3 regions of the Planococcus rifietoensis genome follow, and region 3 is predicted to be linked to each of the others. Evidence: predicted binding sites of a transcription regulator. Region 3 holds the regulator's gene; each other region holds the start of a gene.
The links. The regulator Rex, encoded in region 3, represses fermentation and respiration genes when NADH is low (regulators of the CRP and FNR family bind a similar motif). The targets are predictions, from matches to a motif close to TTGTGAAATATTTCACAA.
Positions count from the first base shown of each region.

Region 1: AUC31_RS12010 (AtpZ/AtpI family protein) is a predicted target of Rex. The motif match lies at 2,278-2,295, and genes of this name have one in related genera.
Region 2: AUC31_RS14205 (anion permease) is a predicted target of Rex. The motif match lies at 2,938-2,955, and genes of this name have one in related genera.

Region 1 covers NZ_CP013659.2:2,421,175-2,425,396, forward strand. Annotated here, with positions in the region: gene atpF (F0F1 ATP synthase subunit B) at 1-202, opposite strand, end outside; gene atpE (F0F1 ATP synthase subunit C) at 515-727, opposite strand; gene atpB (F0F1 ATP synthase subunit A) at 787-1,497, opposite strand; gene AUC31_RS12005 (ATP synthase subunit I) at 1,526-1,897, opposite strand; gene AUC31_RS12010 (AtpZ/AtpI family protein) at 1,901-2,122, opposite strand; gene wecB (non-hydrolyzing UDP-N-acetylglucosamine 2-epimerase) at 2,681-3,799, opposite strand; gene upp (uracil phosphoribosyltransferase) at 3,819-4,222, opposite strand, start outside.
Region 2 covers NZ_CP013659.2:2,866,978-2,871,199, forward strand. Annotated here, with positions in the region: gene AUC31_RS14190 (hypothetical protein) at 1-639, opposite strand, end outside; gene AUC31_RS14200 (ASCH domain-containing protein) at 880-1,227, opposite strand; gene AUC31_RS14205 (anion permease) at 1,289-2,713, opposite strand; gene AUC31_RS14210 (GNAT family N-acetyltransferase) at 2,985-3,446, opposite strand; gene AUC31_RS14215 (nucleoside/nucleotide kinase family protein) at 3,487-4,044, opposite strand.
Region 3 covers NZ_CP013659.2:239,843-244,064, reverse strand. Annotated here, with positions in the region: gene AUC31_RS01260 (CPBP family intramembrane glutamic endopeptidase) at 1-448, shown strand, start outside; gene tatC (twin-arginine translocase subunit TatC) at 1,008-1,781, opposite strand; gene AUC31_RS01250 (twin-arginine translocase TatA/TatE family subunit) at 1,802-2,014, opposite strand; gene AUC31_RS01245 (redox-sensing transcriptional repressor Rex) at 2,105-2,737, opposite strand; gene AUC31_RS01240 (ABC-F family ATP-binding cassette domain-containing protein) at 2,869-4,222, shown strand, end outside.

The DNA.
Region 1 (4,222 bases), 1.3 Mb from region 3:
GTGATTCCTGACGGCTTTTTTCAGCAGTTTCGATCTCACTTGCGATCAGATCTTCACGCTGCTGCATAACGCCCATCAATGGACCCCATGCAAATTTCTTCAACAGGGCCATTAGGAGCAAAAAGATGACCAATGTTGCGATGATGTCTCCAATATTCAAAAACTCCCCGGTTGCACCGAGTACGAGGTGATCAAAAAACACGATTGTTTCACTCCCTTCAAGAGCCTAAAATACTTTTTCTTCTATTATATATACTACTTAAAATCGTTAGATGTGCTGTCGAAATCCAAAATGCATCATACAAGCATAAATGGCGAAAAACATGCCGGAGCATTCTCGCCATTTAGCTTTTCAGTAATAAATTGCTTTGTCTAGTTCTTCCGCTTTTCGCGATGTCTAGACTTCAACGGCCAACTCCTCGGGTCATAAGACAGCCCAGCTACGCGGCTCTCGCCACTGCGCTGGTCTGTCTTATGCCGGTCGGAGCTGAACGGCCGTTTCCGCTTTTCTTTATTAACGGTTCATTACGATGAACGCGATAACTACTGCGATGATCGGCAATGCCTCAACCAAAGCTACACCGATAAACATTGTTGTTTGAAGAACGCCACGTGCTTCTGGCTGGCGAGCGATACCTTCAACTGTTTTTGAAACGATAAGTCCGTTACCGATACCTGCACCTAGTGCTGCTAATCCTACTGCAATTGCTGCTGCTAATAAACCCATTTTAAAATGTCCTCCTCAGGATAATTGTTTTTTTTGTTTTGCCCGAAGGCAGTTTATACTCAATGGTCTTCGCTGACTTTATGCGATAAATAAACCATCGTTAACATAACGAAAATGAACGCTTGGATAGCCCCGATAAAGATCGAGAATCCTTGCCATGCCATCATCGGCAAGATTGCACCGACGAATCCGAAGATACTTGCTGAAGCAAGCCCTGCCAACAAAGTAAGCAAGATCTCACCAGCGTAGATGTTACCGTAAAGACGCAGACCGAGTGTCAGCGTATTTGCGAATTCTTCAATGATTTTAAGCGGGAACAAGAACGGCATCGGTTTCAGGAAATCTGAACTGTAGCCTTTCAAGCCTTTCAGCTTAATACCATAATAATGGCTCAAGATGATGATTGTTGCAGCCAATGTCATTGTCACGACTGGATCCGCTGTTGGTGATTTCCACCAAAGGTCTCCGTTGACGACAACAGCAAATGGGAGCCCGAGCATGTTCGAAACGAAGATGAACATGATCAGCGTAATTCCAAGAACATGGAATCGTCCGCCATCCCGCCAGTCCATATTGCTTTTAATGATTCCTTTAACAAAGTCCATTACCCATTCCATGAAGTTCTGCATGCCTGTTGGCTTCAGCTTCAAGTTGCGGGTAGCGAAGAACGCGATCAGGAAAACAATAAGAGCGGCTACAAGCAGCATCATAACGTTCGATAGGTTGAACCAGATTCCGAACACCTCGAGCATTGGAGCGCCATGATCCACGATAAATTCACCTCTCTTTCCACTTTCTTTAATGGTGTTTCATGTGATAAACGATCCGCTCCACTAAAAGGAGACCATAAGGGATCATCAACCCGATTACCGCACTGACCAAGTGTATGTGCTCAGCGAACAAAATAGCGATCGCCACAACGGCTACACCTGATGCAAACCGTAATGCCGTTCCGAGAGAACGGACTTTTGAGCCTTCTGCCACCGCCCGGTCGAATTTTTCCATTCTCCGGACCAGGATCCACATATTATAAATGCCGAACAGAGATCCGACGATTAGGCCAGCGAACACTTCTGGATAAGGAGTGACTCCCCACCCTAAAACGAACACGGCGAGGATGAAATACATCAGCCTCTTCAATCTTTTATAGATCTCTTGAAGTCCATCCATTTTTTACATGTCTCCTGATTCGAATTTTCGGACGGTCTGAAGCATCGCCCAAACCCCGGCACTCAGGCCGACGAGCAAGCAGATGATCAAAAAGAGCGGGGCGGTTCCGAATTGCTCATCAAGCCACATCCCTGTAAAGACTCCGATTAGTACGGACCCGACAAGTTGTGAGAGAATGACGGAATAAATCGCCATTGCTTGTAAGGGACTTTTTTTCGGGTGCATGATAAACCCCTCGAAATTCATAATGATTTGACATTCACGCCCATAAAAAGAGCAGTCGCATCTGGCTTTCAATAGCACATCCATTATGTATGAAAACCCTCTCATGCAGACCCTTTGTAAGCATACAATAGGGGTAAAATCATGTCAATTGCATGTAGTGAAAAACTTCACAAGCAAAAACCCACCGACATATGATTGACAAATTTGTTACAAGAAAAGCGGAGGCAGCCGTTTAGACCCGACAAGCACAAGACGCTTTGCTGACGCGGCGCCTTTTGCCGCATAAGCAAAGTGGCTTGTGACCTCGAGGGTCTGGCTGCCGAAGCTAGACACCAAGAAAAGTGGAGGCGGTCGTTTTGGCTCGACAGGCGTAAGCCGAATTCCCGAAGCGGCGCTTTTCAGCCGCACAGGGGAGTTAGCTTACGACCCGAGAGCCAGACCGCTGACGCTAGACACCAAGAAAAGCGAAGGCAGCCAAATGGAAACCAAGCTAAGTGCGCGACGTCCTGTCGCAACGCTTAGCTAACCAAACCCTGCGAGCCCTCTAATCCCCTTCTCCTACAACTCGCCGAAATACTTGTGCAAAGCTGCCACGATCCGCTGAGATGCTTTTCCGTCGCCATATGGATTCGATGCTTGCGACATCGCTTCATAGGCAGCCGCATCCGTCAGCAATTCCTTGCCTAGGCGGTAGATCGTTTCTTCGTCTGTTCCGGCAAGTTTCAACGTGCCGGCATCGATGCCTTCCGGCCGTTCCGTTGTATCGCGCAACACCAAAACAGGCTTACCGAGAGATGGCGCTTCTTCCTGCACCCCGCCCGAATCAGTCAGGATGAAATAAGACTGGGCTGCGAAGTTATGGAAATCCAATACTTCGAGCGGCTCGATCAAATGGATGCGCGGGTCGCGCCCAAGCACTTCATCTGCCACTTCACGGACAGCCGGATTCATGTGGACCGGATAGACCACTTGGATATCTTCATGCTCTTCGGTCAAGCGTTTGATCGCACGGAACATATTGCGCATCGGCTCGCCGAGGTTTTCACGGCGATGCGCTGTCAATAAGATCATGCGGTCGCTGCCGATTTTATCAAGCACCGGGTGATGGTAATTATCACGCACTGTCGTTTGCAAGGCATCGATTGCCGTGTTGCCCGTAATATAGATGGTTTCTTCTTTTTTATTCTCATCGCGCAGATTCTGTGCAGACTTCTCGGTCGGCGCAAAATGGATGTCCGCCATGACACCTGTTAATTGGCGGTTCATCTCTTCCGGGAAAGGAGAGTACTTATTGTGGGTCCGAAGCCCGGCTTCTACATGCCCGATTGAGATTTGATTGTACAAAGCGGCCAAACTTGCCGCGAATGTTGTCGTCGTATCTCCATGGACCAGCACGATATCCGGTTTCGCTTCTTTCATCACATCATCCAAGCCTTGCATAGCCCGCACCGTGACATCACTCAAGGTTTGGCGGTCTTTCATGATGTTCAAATCAAAATCGGGGGTGATGCCGAATGTTTCGAGCACTTGGTCAAGCATTTGGCGATGCTGTGCGGTCACAGTCACAAGCGGTTCGATCGTTTCTGGGTGCTTCTGCAATTCCAGTACAAGAGGCGCCATTTTAATCGCTTCCGGACGTGTGCCGAAAATCGTCATCACTTTCCATTTTTTCGTCACTTCTGATCAACCCGCTTTCTTATTTTGTTCCGAACAAGCGATCTCCGGCATCGCCGAGGCCAGGCACGATATAGCCTTTCTCGTTGAGCTTTTCATCGAGTGCTGCGATATAGATATCGACATCCGGATGTGCTTTTTGCAAAGCTTCCACACCTTCTGGAGCTGCGATGATGCACATGAACTTGATTTTTGTCGCGCCGCGCTTTTTCAGCGAGTTGACCGCTTCAATCGCGGAACCGCCTGTCGCGAGCATCGGATCAACGACGATCAATTCCCGTTCAGAGACATCTGAAGGCATTTTAAAATAATATTCCACTGGCTGCAAAGTTTCTGGGTCGCGGTACAACCCGATATGGCCGACCTTTGCCGCTGGAATCAATTTCAAGACGCCATCAACCATTCCAATTCCTGCACGCAAAATCG
Region 2 (4,222 bases), 880 kb from region 3:
AGGCAAATGAATCGTCTGATCGTGTTCTTTGTAAAACCCGCTGTACTCCGCCTCAATCGTTTCCCGAATCGGCATGTCGAGATTCTCTCCATAGAGAACGAAAGACACTGGGGCGTCGGTTTCACCGCCCAGCTCATGCTGCAGTTGTGGACGATTGGTTTCTACAAGGCCTACCAATAGTTCCATTTCTTCTAATGGCTCGCTTCCCGGCGCAAAATAGAATGTGATTCCATTGATTTCTTTTGAATCCAGTGTAGCTAAATCAATGGAATCGTCCTCTCCTGTGATCATTCGGCGGTAATAAGTTACCTTCTCTTCAGGCGTCAGCTCCGTTGCTTCTGTCATGTCGTATTCGACATCATAGAGCAGAAAGTTTGTGGCGAATAAAAAGAGCGTAAAAATCCAGAACAAAATAGAAGAAGCTATCAGAAAGACAGCATTCGTTATTTTTTTCTTGCTATCCCCCGCTTTTGCAATCCAGACAATCGCCAACACAATGCCCGCGATTACGAAGACACTTACACCAAGCCAGGCAATCAAGCTTTGCCCTACATCCAAATACAGCAGCAAAACCCCGAATCCACCCGTCAGCAAAAACAAACCAAGGAAGCTCAAAATAATATTTTTCAATATGTGCATAACTCACCTCTAATTAAATTGAACATCCTAATTTGATTTCTTCGTAGGTTTTAGTAAGAAAAAGGAGCTGCTCCCCATAAACCACCCACCTGCTACAGCAAGCGCAGTACCAACAGCCACCGCAAAAGTGGATAAGTATGTGGATATATACATACCAGCCATAAACATTAGTAAGCCTGTGGAAAACATAATTATGCTTTTTGTCATTTTTACAGCTCCTTCAACAGTTTATCCACCGTTTCAGGGGAAAAGCAGCTCGATTTCGATTGCCAAGCTGCCCCATTCTTGTTCACGCGCTGGTGAATAGAGGGTGTGGATGGATTCAACGCGTTTTTCAATATTGTTATCCACAATTCCGAATTTCTCAGCGGGAATGTCTTCGAACATTTCTCGAAACGTCGGATATGTGCATAACTTTGTGATTTTCACTAGTAGTTTTTCGTCTTCGCTGGGCAGTTTCGTGAATTCTATCGTGTCGTTCTCTTTTAATTTTCTTCTCTTTGGATCATGAAGCCTGATTTCCACCGTTTTCTTTCCGGACTGGATTGCCCGGAAAGGTTCTTCGTAAAGTTTCATTTTGTGCTCCATCGCTATCCTCCAAAGTCATTGTTTATTGTCAGAGAAAAAAGTTTGAGAAATTTATTCTTTATTACCAAAGGCCAAGCGCTTTCCACCATAGGCCGCCTGCGCCAAACCAGACCACAATGTGGATCAGGGAAATGATGAACCCAAGGCTCCACCATTTCTGTTGGCTGACATAGCCGCTTCCGAAAAAGACCGGAGCCGGACCTGCGCCGTAATGCGTCAAGCAGCTGAACAAGTTCGAGAAGAACGCGAGAATCAGTGCTGACAATAGCGGTGGTGCGCCTGAAGCGACGATGACCGACAAGAACGCCGCATACATCGCGCTGACGTGAGCCGTGTTGCTGGCAAAGAAGTAATGAGAGTAAAAATAGACGATCGCCAAAATAACCAAGGTCATCATCCACGACAGTTGTCCAACAGCATTCCCCATCAAATCGCTAAACCAAGGAATCATGCCCAATTCGTTCAAATACGTCGCCATCATGACAAGCACAGAGAACCAGACGAGCGTATCCCAAGCACCTTGTTCTTTTTTGATATCCGACCAGGTCAACACCCCGCTGAGCAGCAGCACACAAAGCCCGACGAACGCACTGGTCGTCGCGCTGATGCCGAAGTTTCCGCCAAAAATCCAGAGTGATAACAGCAGGACGAAGACGCCGATCATATAGCGTTCTTCTTTTTTCATCGGCCCCATTTCCTTCAATTTCTCTACCGCAATGGCAGAGGCTTCCGGTGTTTCCTTTAATTCCGGCGGGTACAATTTGTAAATCACAAAAGGAATGAGCGCCAAACTGATCAAGCCAGGCACTAATGCGGCGAGCGCCCAACCGCCCCAGGTGATTGTTTCCCCGGTAATTTCCTGAGTAATCTGAACAGCGAGCGGGTTCGCGGCCATGGCCGTGACGAACATCGCCGAAGTAATCATATCTCCTTGGAACGAGACTTTGACCAAAAATGCCCCGATGCGCCGCTCCGTGCCGTCTCCGACTCTCGATTCGTATGTTTCTGAAAGCGAGCGAATGATCGGGAATATGATACCGCCAGCTCGCGCGGTATTCGATGGCATGGCTGGTGCCAAAATCAAATCACTCAGCAGCATCGAATACGACAAGCCGAGCGTTTTCTTGCCGAACAGCCGGACAAACAGGTAAGAAACACGTGTCCCCAAACCGGTTTTGATAAATCCGCGTGAAATGAAAAAAGCGATGACAATCAACCAAATGGTCGTGTTTTGAAATCCGCTTAACGATTGTTCCAAGGTAAGAATTTGGGTTAGCGCAATAATTGTCAGCGCGAGAATCGCCGTGCTTCCCATCGGTATCGGTTTGATCACCAATGCCACAATCGTAGCCACAAAGATACTGAACAAATGCCAGGCATCCGTTTCCAATCCAGAAGGTGCGGGAATGAACCAGATAGCCGCACCGATAGCGACACAAATCAAGAGCAACTTCCAGTTCACTTCTCCTTGTTTTTGAGTATTCATCCTACTTCTCCTTTTTAAATACGGTATTTTATGCAAGGAGGATTATACGCCTTTCGGGCTGTTGAATGAATACATCCGCTCGGCTGTTTTATGTGGATCCGGAATAAGAATACGCTTACTTTCACACGACAATTGCCCTTAACCCCCGAACGGCGGGAACTGCATTTAACTGCTTTTGTGTTGTTGTAAATTTTGACTTTTTGTTCACAAAAAATTGCTCTAATCTGTCAAATAATTCTCAATTCACTGCTATTCTTCTAACTAAAAGCATTTACTGTGAGTTGCTAAATTCCATCAACCATTTCTTTCCGCCATTTATCTTTCTCACTTTCACAAATCCGCATTTTTCATAACAACGAATCGCTCTTGGATTGGAAACCTCGGGGTCTAAAACTACGGTGTCTGTGGGCAAGTCCATAAGATAATCCAGGAAAGACTTGACCATCAATGTTCCGATTCCCTGATTGAAGAGTGCAGGATTTCCGATGAATTGATCGATACCCTGTACATTTAACACAAGTGGGTAACCATAGTCGACTTGCACTTCTTTAGCCAATTGATAATGCTGCATAAAACCAAAAGGTATGCCGTTTCGCTCCGCAATATATGGATGGACAGCTACTTGCCCTTGGATTCTTGGCCCGTATTTCTGTTTCACTTGTTGTATCGTGAAGGGTGAATTCACATCTCCGTAAAATTCCAGTACTTCTCTTGTGCTAAGCCACTTAGCCATTATCGAAAAATCTTCTTCATTCATCTTTCTAATCGATAGTTTAGGTACGGCCTCTATGGTACTCGCCACCTTTCTCCATGATGTGATCGGCAAGGCTCTCAATAGTTAAAGTTCCATCTACAAGTAAATCAGAATCCGGCTGAATAGTTTCAATCATGTTGAGATAAGCGCGCCTTCCGTGACTTGCATAATGATTCACTTGTGCCACTATTTCTTCTCCGGAACTATTTTGAAAGTCTCTACTAACCCGCCTGGCCAAGGCAAGATCGAGCGGTGTCTCAATGAAGACAGCCAGATCAATAAATTCTTTCATTTGCGTATGTTGATACGCAAACGGATAGTCTAAAAATATGTATTCCAACGGTTGCTTCAGCAATTCCATGAAATCCGCAACAAACGGCTCGAGGTTCCACTCATGCGAATTGGCGCCGCGATTGATCCATTCCAATACATCATCCGGCCCGTCCAAGTCGTAATCATCAAAGAACAGCGCTTTGGCGTTATTTGTATGTGTGGCCAAATGAGTGGTGAGCGCAGTTTTACCGCCCCCTGAAACACCAGCGATTGCTATAGTGATGGGTTTATTCAAATTGTTCACCGGCTCTCACTCATGGAACTATCGGTTTCCGATTTTTTTCTGTTCCATCTAGAGATAATGACAAATAACACAGCTATTAGATTGACCAAAAACATAATGATGTAATAGAGGTGTGTGTCGCCTTCCATTAGATAAGTGCCGTATCTTAGCGTGTTGAGCGCTAGGACAATGACTAAGA
Region 3 (4,222 bases):
CCTCGGCTTTCTGTTGTTGATCATCGGGCAATCGATCGCTGCCATGATTGAAATGGCGATCGGCATCGACCCAGGATCCGCCAATACACAGACACTCGTTCGAATCGCTGAAGTCGTGCCGTACGCGATCATCGCGGTCGTCCTGTTCGGCCCGATCCTCGAAGAACTCGTCTTCCGCCGGGTCGTCTTCGGCTCCTTGAACCAAACGATGAACTTCTGGATCGCCACGGCCATCTCGGCACTCGTCTTCGCACTCGTCCATCTCGAGTTCACGCATCTCCTGCTCTACTTCACGACCGGATTGATCCTGGCAGCCCTTTATCAGCGGACTAAGCGCATCATCACCCCGATCATCGCGCACATCCTGCTAAACGGCTACGTCATGCTCATCCAGCTCAATATGGACAAGATCGAAACCTTCATCAAACAAATGGAAAATCTGCAATAACAACTAATCGCCGCTCCTTTAATGGGACGGCGGTTTTTAATCTCTATAAGAGAAGAATAAGAAGATACCATAGTATTGAAGGTGGCACCAACTGGCTGAGAAGTAACTTAATTGTTAAGAGCGTTATTAAAATAAATGAAGCAAGTCTGCCTATTGGTTGAATATTAATTCCACCAGCCGATACATTTTGCAAAGGCCGAGACTATCTACACATATACTATTGAGAGCGTGACAAAATGTCCGTTTCACTCTAAAACTATCGACGGAGCAAAAGGGGCTGACGCCTGTGGGACTGAGCGAATGAATAAGTGAAGAGAAGCTGAGCTTATTCATTTGCGACATATCTGCTTGTAGGTATGTCGCAGGGGTTTCTTTGTCACATCGGCTCACCACCCGCCCTATCCCCGGGCAGTTGAAAACGCGACGTCCTGTCGCTTCAACTGCATGACCCGCATCCTGCGGGCCCCAAGCGTGCCCCTGGAGCGCAGTCTCCTATTACCAAAACTTTCCCCACTCAAACTGTTTATACATTTCATTCCAAACAAAAAACCTCCCGCCATCATTTCGGCGGAAGGTCTTCTGTCTGTTCTTCAATTGCCTGCTGCTGTTCTGCCCGCAGGAACTTGCGATATCCGATGCGCGCAATGACCACACTGAATTCATACAACAAGATCAGCGGCAATGTCACGATCATATGGGAAATAATATCCGGCGGTGTAATGAACGCAGCAATCGTCACCAGCGCCAAATACGCATACTTCCGGTACTTCGTCATCATCATCGGCGTCAAAATACCGAGACGCGTCAAAAACAGCATCAACACCGGCAGCTGGAAGATAAAGCCGAACGGCAAAGTAATTTGGAACAAAAACTGGAAATACTCATTGATCCCGATCGTCTCCTGAATATCCAGGTTCTCCGAAATATTGAGCATGAACCCGATAACATACGGAAACAGCACCAAATAGGAAAACGCAATCCCGCCGATAAACAGCGACAAGGAAAACGGGATATACCCAAGCGTCACTTTTCGCTCCCTGTCAGAGAGTCCGGGGCTGATGAACGCCCAAAATTGGTACATGATCAATGGCGACGTGATAATCAATGCCAAAATCATCATGACCTGCATATATATCTTAATCGGATCGGTAATTTTAAAAGCGTTCAGCGTCAAATTCCGCGCCTCTTCGCTAAATTGCAAATAGCGGATCAGCGGCTCGGCGAGAAAGAATCCCGCAATGAGCGCGAACAGAAAGAAAACGACTATCAAGGCCAGCCGTTTTCTGAGTTCACCTATATGTTCAACTACCGTCATTTCATTTTGTTGGTTCATCGGACAAACATCCTATCGTGTTACTTGTGCTCGTCTTTCTTGTCTAGATCGTTTTTCTTTGTTGCTTCGACTTTTTTATCATCTTCGTCGTCATCTGCCAACCCTTTTGTGGCGTTTTTGAATTCGCGTAGGGAAGAACCGAATGCTTTGCCTAGTTCCGGCAATTTTTTCGGGCCGAAAATCAGCAACGCGACAATCCCGATGATGATTAAACTTAGTGGACCTGGAGCCATATCAGACACCTCCTGTAGTATGCTTCTAGTGTACATGAAACGCGGCCCGTTGGCTATTTCCAAAGGCCGTTCAAATGTGAAGGTTTTATGTTAATCATGCTTGATCTGGTAGATCAAAGTTTGCAGTTCAACCGACAAATCGATCGTCTGCACACGGATATGTTCAGGTACGGAAATGCGCACCGGCGTGAAATTGAGTATGCCTTTAATGTCCGTCTGCGCGAGCCGGTCGGTGACTTCCTGTGCCGACCGCGATGGCACCGTCAAAATGACCACTTCCACACCGTACTGCTTGATTTTCTCTTCAATCAAATCAGGATGGTACGTGTCGATGCCGCTGATCTTCTTGCCTTCATGGGGGCTGTTCGTATCAAAGGCGAGGATGATTTTCGTGTTGTGATTGCGATGAAAATTGTATTTTAGAAACGCGCTGCCGAGGCTTCCGACACCGATCAAGGCGACATTTGTCGCTTCGTCCTGGTCAAGCGTCTTGCGGAAAAATGCCAAGAGCTCCTGTACATCGTAGCCATAGCCTTTTTTGCCGAGTGCGCCAAGATGGGAAAAATCGCGGCGAATGGTCGCCGAATCGATTTTCATCGCTTCGCTCAACTCCTGCGAGGAAATGCGCTTTTGTCCAGCATTGGCAAAATTCTGGAGAAACCGGTAATACAAGGGCAGCCGCTTCGTTGTCGCTTGCGGTATTTTATGGGATTCGTCAAGCATGGGATCGCTTCCTTCTGAACTGTTGTCAAATCGTATCAATCTTACATGACAGGCCTTGATATGTAAAGGCTTGCGTAATTGCGAAGCGCACGCCCATCAGCTACACTTAAGAAGAATAGAGGTGACCCTAAATGATCGTATTGCAAGTCAATCAAATCCATAAATCATTCGGTGCCGAGGAAATCATCTCAGGCGCCAAACTAGAAGTCCAGCATCGTGACCGGGTCGCACTTGTCGGCCGCAACGGTGCCGGAAAATCCACATTATTGAAAATCATTGCCGGTGAAATGTCTTACGACAGCGGCGATTTGATCATGCCGAAAGATTTAACGATCGGCTATTTGGAACAGCAAACCGACTTGAATTCCGACGCCACAGTATGGCAGGAAATGATGAAAATCTTCGCCCATTTCCGGGACCAGGAAGCGAAACTGCGTCACCTTGAAGCGGCGATGGCCGATCCTGATGTCTACAACGATGCCGAACGCAATGCCAAAGTCATGCAAGAGTATGATCTCCTCCAAACCCATTTCAAAGATGCCGGCGGGTATCAGTTCGAAGCCGATACGCGCGCGGTCCTGCATGGTATGAAGTTCTACGCGGAAGACTATGAAAAGAAAATCACTTCCCTGTCAGGCGGCCAGAAAACCCGCCTCATGCTGGCGAAGCTCCTGCTCGCAAAGCCTCAGCTCTTGATCCTCGATGAGCCGACCAACCATTTGGACATCGAAACCTTGAGCTGGCTCGAAAACTATTTGAAGAATTACCCGGGCGCTTTGCTCATCGTCTCGCATGACCGTTATTTCCTCGACCAAGTCGTCACGCTCGTCTACGAAGTGTCGCGCAAGAAGGTCCGTAAATACACCGGCAACTACAGCCGTTATTTAAGTGAAAAAGCGAAACAATATGAACTCGACCGCAAACATTACGAGAAAGAACAAAGCGAAAAAGCCAAACTCGAAGACTATGTCGCCCGCAACCTGGTCCGTGCTTCGACGACGAAAATGGCGCAAAGCAGGCGCCGTGTGCTCGAGAAGACCGACTGGATGGAAGCTCCAGAAGGCGACGAAAAATCAGCGCGCTTCGGTTTCGACATCCAAAAGCAAAGCGGCAATGACGTCTTGAACGTCCAAGCCTTGTCTGTCGGCTATGGCGACCGGCCGGTGTCGAATAACATCACGTTGAAACTCTACCGCACCGACAGCCTCGCACTTGTCGGGCCGAACGGTGTCGGTAAATCGACGCTGCTCAAGACCATCATGAAAGAATTGCCGGCACTTGCAGGTGATATCCATTACGGCACCGGCATCCAATTCGGCTATTACGACCAGGAACAGGCAAACTTAAAAGGCAATAAGCTCGTCCTCAACGAATTATGGGACGACTACCCGCATGTAAATGAAAAAGACATCCGGGGCATCCTCGGACGCTTCTTATTCACTGGAGACGATGTCTTGAAGCCAGTGTCGACTTTATCCGGCGGTG